Regions from separate parts of the Paenibacillus yonginensis genome, predicted to be linked through region 1. Evidence: riboswitches for the same ligand, from Rfam matches in the RefSeq annotation. Region 1 holds a riboswitch; the other holds the start of a gene.
What was found. Region 1 has a riboswitch for cyclic di-GMP ahead of AWM70_RS02470 (GAF domain-containing protein). Riboswitches for the same ligand answer to the same signal wherever they lie in the genome.
Positions count from the first base shown of each region.

Region 2: linked by a shared signal. The riboswitch ahead of AWM70_RS17885 (S-layer homology domain-containing protein) and the one ahead of AWM70_RS02470 (GAF domain-containing protein) in region 1 are both predicted to bind cyclic di-GMP.

Region 1 is NZ_CP014167.1:550,355-553,771, forward strand. Features, by position in the region: gene AWM70_RS02465 (radical SAM/SPASM domain-containing protein) at 1-802, opposite strand, end outside; cyclic di-GMP riboswitch class I at 1,051-1,136, shown strand; gene AWM70_RS02470 (GAF domain-containing protein) at 1,334-1,771, shown strand; gene AWM70_RS02475 (thiamine pyrophosphate-binding protein) at 1,789-3,414, shown strand.
Region 2 is NZ_CP014167.1:3,930,516-3,933,932, forward strand. Features, by position in the region: gene AWM70_RS17885 (S-layer homology domain-containing protein) at 1-1,347, opposite strand, end outside; cyclic di-GMP riboswitch class I at 1,417-1,515, opposite strand; gene AWM70_RS17890 (DUF1304 domain-containing protein) at 1,927-2,283, shown strand; gene AWM70_RS17895 (MFS transporter) at 2,511-3,417, opposite strand, start outside.

The sequences.
Region 1 (3,417 bases):
AAAACAAGTTGTTCGCCCGTTCGCTTTCCACGATTTCGGAGAAGCTGCTGGACTGCACGTTGCCGAGATTGATGACCCCTTCGCCATCCAGGCAGCACGGGACAACGGTTCCATCTACCAGTACGCCGGCCTGTGTGCGCAGACCATGGCAGAAGCCTTTGCCATCATCCTCCGGCGCGCTGAGGCTCGGCCACTGAAATTCATAATCCTGGTTCAGGTAGATGTTCTTGGCGATCTTAACGCCTTTGCCGGGCTCGACTTTCTCTTCGATCTTATAAGCAAGCTCAAATTCTTTCTCCAGCATGGAAAGGGTTTCGCGGTTCCGCTGACGCTGAGCGTTGGTCAGGTTGTCTTCGGTCAGATTCCATAAACGGAAAGAGATCAGTACGCCTTGCTCTGCGGCTTCCCTGGCGAACCGGAGCACGGAACCGACGTAGCCTTCGCGGTCTTCCGAGCCTTCATGGCCGTCAAAGCTGTGCAGCGAGAAATTCATCTGACGCAGCGCCGGTTTGCCCAGAATTTTGGCCCCGGCTTTGTGCAGCAGCGTACCGTTGGTTGTAATATTGACCTTAAAGCCTTTCTCATGGGCGGCGTCGAGCAGCAGGTCGATCTTGGGATGAAGCAGCGGCTCGCCCTTAACATGAAGATAAATATGGTTTGTATGCGGTTTAATCTGATCCAGAATGTCATTGAACATTTCCGGTTTCATGAAATTGGCTTTTCGTGCCGTCTGGGGGCAGAAGCTGCATGCCAGATTACATACGCTTGTAATTTCGATATAAACTTTTTTGAATGTTTTCAATGTATAGTCCCCAATCTGCTAATGTTGGCCTGTTCTTTATTTTATAAGAAGAGTAAGCCTGCCTTCAAGGTTTGGATGGAAATGCAGAAAAAGAGGCAAATAGTTGAAAAAAATTGAATTTTACATGCAAACTATGAAAAATATTACCTGCAGTTCCGATATATAATATAGTCTAGTCTTCGAACGATCTATTGAGGGATGCCGCGGTTCGATAGATTGTGGAGTTACAACATCATAGCTGAATGATAAGAAGTAAATAGCAAACCAGTCCGAAAGGCTGGGACGCAAAACCACGGATCTAAGGTGATTGAACTACGACCGCCGGGCTGCCAATCTTAGGCTTCTCACTTCTTTGTTTTTTGGCCGCCGGGACTTTCTGAGCTTGAAAGTCTCTTTTTTTGTGTCTTTAACCTGGAGGATTCGCCTCATTGCCGCGGGAACTTCCAAGAAAAGGGGGGGCCGATACAACTAAAGGAACCAGCTAATCAAACAGGCACCTTCATAATCAACGACTGATAAGGAGGGGCAGGAGTGGAACAATTGCCTTTGCTATTTGAAGAACTTAGCCGGCTTACCGGTGTACCTGACATTGCCTACCATCAAATTGTGGAGGGCCATCTCGAACCGGTGCTCAAGACCAAAACCGATCATTTGGGGATCGAGAAGTGGAAGCAGACGCATGCCGCGAACCCGGTTTATATCGAGAACGACAAGCTTCTTCAGTCCATCATTGCCCGGCCGCACACCGCTGTGGTGCAGGACGTCAAAAATGATCCCCGTTCCGTTGATGAATTTTTTCTCTTCGGCATCGACAGCATTATGATTTTGCCGGTTGTGGAGGAAGGAACCGTGGAAGGCATTGTAGTCGTGGCCTCTATCGGACAACTTCATTATTTTGGACAAGAGGAAATTCAGCGCGCCGAACGTCTGGTGGAACAATACCGGAGTGTTTTTCAAATTCTTGGATAAGGGGTTGGGAATAGATCATGAATATTGCCGAAGCCATGCTGAAGTATTTGAAACAAACCGGAGTTGAATTCGTATTTGGAATTCCGGCGGGAATTATCGGACCGATCTACGATGCTTTAATTGATGTGGACATCAAACCGATCATTACGAAAAATGAAGCCGGGGCCGCCTACATGGCCGCGCGGTATGCCAGCACAACAGGCCGGCTTTCCGTCTGCGCCGGAGCGGGTGCGGTGGGCGTGGGGAACATGATGAACGGCATCGCCGACGCGATGCGGGCCAAAGCCCCGATGCTGATTGTCACCGGTTATGTGAACCGCTGGCAGATTGGCAAGGGCGCGATCCAGGAGATGGATGCCCAGCATATCGTCAGACCGATTACAAAATACAGCCATACGGTGATGGATGAAGCCGATGTGCTTGCCGAACTGGATAAAGCCGTCCGTATTGCGCTTACGCCGCCTTGTGGGCCTGTACATATTTCGGTGCCGATTGATGTCCAGCGCAGCGAAGCCATTCTGCCGCTCCCGGCGGCGCCCGTTGCTTCTGAACTGCAGCGCCCGGACTACGAGCCGGTAAAGCTTGGCCAGGCTGCTTCGATTATGAGCGGGGAAGAACGGGGGTTGATTATGGTTGGCCGGGGAGGAAGAGCCGTTTCCGGGGAAATCATGGCGCTGAGCGAACGGCTGCAGTGGCCTATCATAACCACCCCTTCCGCCAAAGGGATTATTCCAGCGGAGTTCCCGCTGAATCTCGGCAATTACGGATTCTCAAGTACGGATGCAGCCAGTGATTACGTTGCTTCTGGTGAGGCTACCTGCTTGCTGATCTTGGGAACAAGCCTTGGCGAAGCGTCGACCTGTAATTTCAACGACGTGCTGGTACAGGGCCGCAAGGTGATCCAGATTGACCGGGATGCCAAAGAGCTGGGCAAGGTGTTTCCGGCGGAGGTTGCGATCCATGCCGACTTGCGGGATGTGCTGCCAAGACTGCTTGAGCAGGTCGAACCGTCGGATCGGCCGTTTGTTAAACCGCTGCCGCTGAATACTCCGTATGAGAAGAACCATACCGGGTTATCGCTGCGTCTCTTCCTTGAGAAGCTTGCCAGGGTGATGCCGAAGGAAACCCGCTATGTTTGCGATATCGGCGAATTTACCAACTTTGTCGTGAAGTACCTAGAGGTTCCGGACGGCGGGGATTTCGAAATCAATCTGAATTACGGAGCCATGGGTTCAGCAATGGCCGGCGGGCCCGGCGTTTACCTTGGAGATTCATCACGTCCGGTAGCGGTGATCGCCGGGGACGGCTCCTTTTTCATGAACGGGACGGAAGTGCTGACAGCCAAAGAATACAAGCTCCCGGTCATTTATTTCATTATTAACAATGCCATGCTTTCTTACGTGGAACGGGGGCAGAAATTCCTGTTCAACCGGACGATGCCGGATTATAAGCAGGAGCGCATCTCCATAGCGGATATGATGCGGGTTGCCGGTGTCCGCGGACTGTCGGTCGACAGCCTGGAGGATATGGATGAGATTCCGGGGTTTATCCGGGAGATGACCGGTCCTTGCATTATTGAGGTCAATACGGACGGCAGCGAACCTGCGCCGATTCTGGATCGTTTGAAAGCTCTTAAGAAATAGCAG
Region 2 (3,417 bases), 1.6 Mb from region 1:
CTGCTCCGCAAGGTCAGGCCGGTCTACGACTACCCCTTCAGCATTTACCGGTTTGCCTTCCACGTTGACATGATAACCTTTGACTTTAATGGACCCCTTGCCGAAGCTGACCTGAGGCACCTCAAAGTTCTTGGAGGTTTCTTTACCGTTGACATCGGTATAGGAAATAGTTGTTGTTCCATTCGTCGGGTACAAGTTGTTTGGATTTGGATTTTTGGACTGGTCCATTTGGACGGTATAAGTCAAAGTCGCCGGAGCGCCTTCAATCACGTTTCCAATCATCCAGGTAAACGTTTCTTTCCCCTTGTCCCATTTAATTTCGCCTTGCGAAACTACAGGATCACCAACCAGATTAAACATATCGCCCATAGGGTCTATGACTGTGGCGTCTTGTGCTGCATAAGAGATTTTGCTGGAGAGTTCCCCAAATACCTTGCTCAGATCGGAGCTGTTGGAGGAAAAGTATCCCCGGTTCTGTACGTTATTTAAGACGTACTGGGCATCCTCGTCTTTCCCAACCTCCAAGCCAATAGAGTAAATGCCGTATCCTTGATCCTGAATCAGTTTAGCTTCGGACAGAGTTGGAATTCCATTATCCGAAACTGTATATTTCTTTTTATTTGCTCCGGTAAGGGTATACTGTTGTTTTTTTGGGAGTTCATAATCGCCGCTTGAGCCCTTCACGCTGGAGTAGTCAAAGTTAGAAAGTCGGAAGTCATACTCCCCGCCCTGCCAATTAAAAGCCTCTGCACTTTTTGCTTCGTAGCTGCGCGTAGGTGCTCCGTCACTGAGCAGCACAATGACCTTATTGTCAGCCGTGCTTCCCTGCAGCAGATTCCCTGCTTCCCGGAGGCCGCTTTGAATATTGGTATATTCAATATTCCTTCCATAATCCCCAGCACTTATTTTACTGATCTCAGTGGTTAATGCAGCCTTCTGGTCAGTCCCTTTAAAATCAGAAAGTTTTGCAGCGGATGTACCAAAGGTCACCAAAGCGATTCTGGTATTTGCATCCTTGATCAGCAGATTGTCCACAAACTTCTTCGCTGCGGTTTTGGCGCTGTTCATCCGGCTGCCATCCCTCATACTGGACGATTTGTCGATCAACAGAACTACGTCCGAGCTGGTCTGGATATTTTTCCCCTCGACCGTCAAGGTGACTTTCCATTTCCCCTGCTCCCCTGCCGGTACAGCAGTTTTGGTCAAGTTAATGGCTCCGGGATTTGGCCAAATCAGTTCGCCTGAAGCCGCAGCCGCAGAACCCACGAACAGATTGGCCGGAATAAAACCTGTAAAAACCAGTACTACGCACATCCACGACATCACAACTTTGAAATACTTGTACATACACGCCTCCTTATGTAAGTTCCTTTCCTTCCCCTAACGCAAAAAAAGCCCGGCCGCATTAACGATGTTAAGTGCAGCCGGACGATCATGAGTCAGAGACCTGGGTCAAGACTTGTAGATTCCGAGGCTTTGCGAGCTAACCTTTCGGTTAGTGTGCCAAATATGTAATTGAATTACCGTTATCGTTTAAGGCTAAGGCTATTTAATAGGCTGATAGAGTCCGGAATGTGACATTCTCCATTGAAAAAAGAAAGAAGGAGATTCCGTCTGAACCAATATATACCATACAAAAACAGTCTGTCAATTGGTTCAAATTTTTAGTTATACTTCGACAAAATTTTTAATAGTTTTGATTTCCCTCTTCGAAACTTCGATCTTTTTCGTACCTCTAAGGGATAACAGGCCGCCAAAACCCTGATTCCCGCCCGCACTTCTGGCCGGTTTGCGCCTGGATCCTGCGCTGTTGTACTTGAAACTAATTTAAAAAAGGAGCCACGGTAGCTTTACCGGGCTCTTTTTTGTACTGCTGAGGCGATCTTTGCGTTAAAATAGAATAAATTTGAATGAAGAGGTGAAGTCTTGATCGCTCTTATCCTGGTAGCTTTAGTAGCAGTAGAACATATTTACATATTTGTTTTGGAAATGTTTCTGTGGACGACCCCCAGAGGCATGAAAACCTTTGGTACCACCAAAGAGGTGGCTGAGGCCTCCAAATCCTTGGCCGCTAACCAGGGATTATATAACGGCTTTCTGGCGGCCGGTTTGTTCTGGGGAATGCTTCACCCGGATGCAGCCATAGGCCGGCAAATCGAGATTTTTTTCCTGATCTGCGTCATCGTAGCAGCGGTCTACGGCGGGGCTACGGCCAAAAGGTCCATTTTGCTGGTGCAGGGTCTGCCGGCTGTACTTGCTTTGGCGGCGGTGCTTTTTCTGTAAAAGGCTCCGAACGTATGGCTCTCAAGCTTTTGCATCAAGCCAGCTGAACTGAATTCTCGCACATGAAAAAAACGGCGGACAGCTCCTTATCGGAGTGTTTCCGCCGTTTTTTGTTGCAGCTGCAGTTATGCAGCCATTGTCAGTTAAGCAGGTTTGCCCATATCAACGCTTTGCGAAACACGTTGCGGTGACACAGGAAATCCGGCGGTTTAGATCGTCCAACACCGTTAAACCGCCTTGGCCCCTTGTCCTGGAACTGCGTGTTTCGCCGCATGACGGTGGTGCAGGATATAATAAACCGCTACGGACAGCAACGGAATTAAACCAGCCACCAGATACATGACCCGGTAATCGCTGTAAGAAGCAATCATTCCCATGAAATAGGAACCCAAACCGTAACCCAGATCGAACAACAGGAAAAAGGTTCCGTTAGCGCTGCCCCGCCGGTGGGCCGGAGAAAGCTTTAAGGCAAGCGCTTGGAAGCAAGGCAGCAAGGCGCCATAGCCGATGCCCATCACTACACCTGAAATCAGCACCATGGCTGCCGAGTGAGCCTGACTCATGACCACCATGCCGACCGCAAACAGCACGATTCCAGGATAATACAAATAATGCTCTTTATAACGGTCAAAAATTTTACCGATCACAGGGCGGAACGCCACGATCATGACCGCAAACACAACAAAGAAATAACTCGTCACCTTGGTTTGATGAATTTCAGCCGTGAAAGAGGACATGAAACCCGATAAAGAGCTGTAGGAAAAGGCCAAAATAAATCCGACGAGCGAAATCGGCACCGCTTTGGGTTCGATGAATTGGCTGAGGCCGAGCCGTTTTTTCCCGGTGGAGACAGGGACACCTGAGGTTTCGGGCCCGGCAGCTTCCGTTTCAGCGACACTGCTGCTGTCCACGGCGCCCTCCCGGCGCGGCAGCTTGATCAGCAGCGTAAACAGCAGCGACAAGGCCGCTATGACCGCAACACCTAGCAGCAATACATTGACGTTCTTATCCTTCCAGAGGAAAAGTCCTAGCGCCGGCCCAATGACCATTGCAATGCTCATAAACATACTGAAGTACCCCATGCCTTCGCCTTGGCGTGAATCGGGAATCATGGCTGACGCGGCTGTGCTTGTT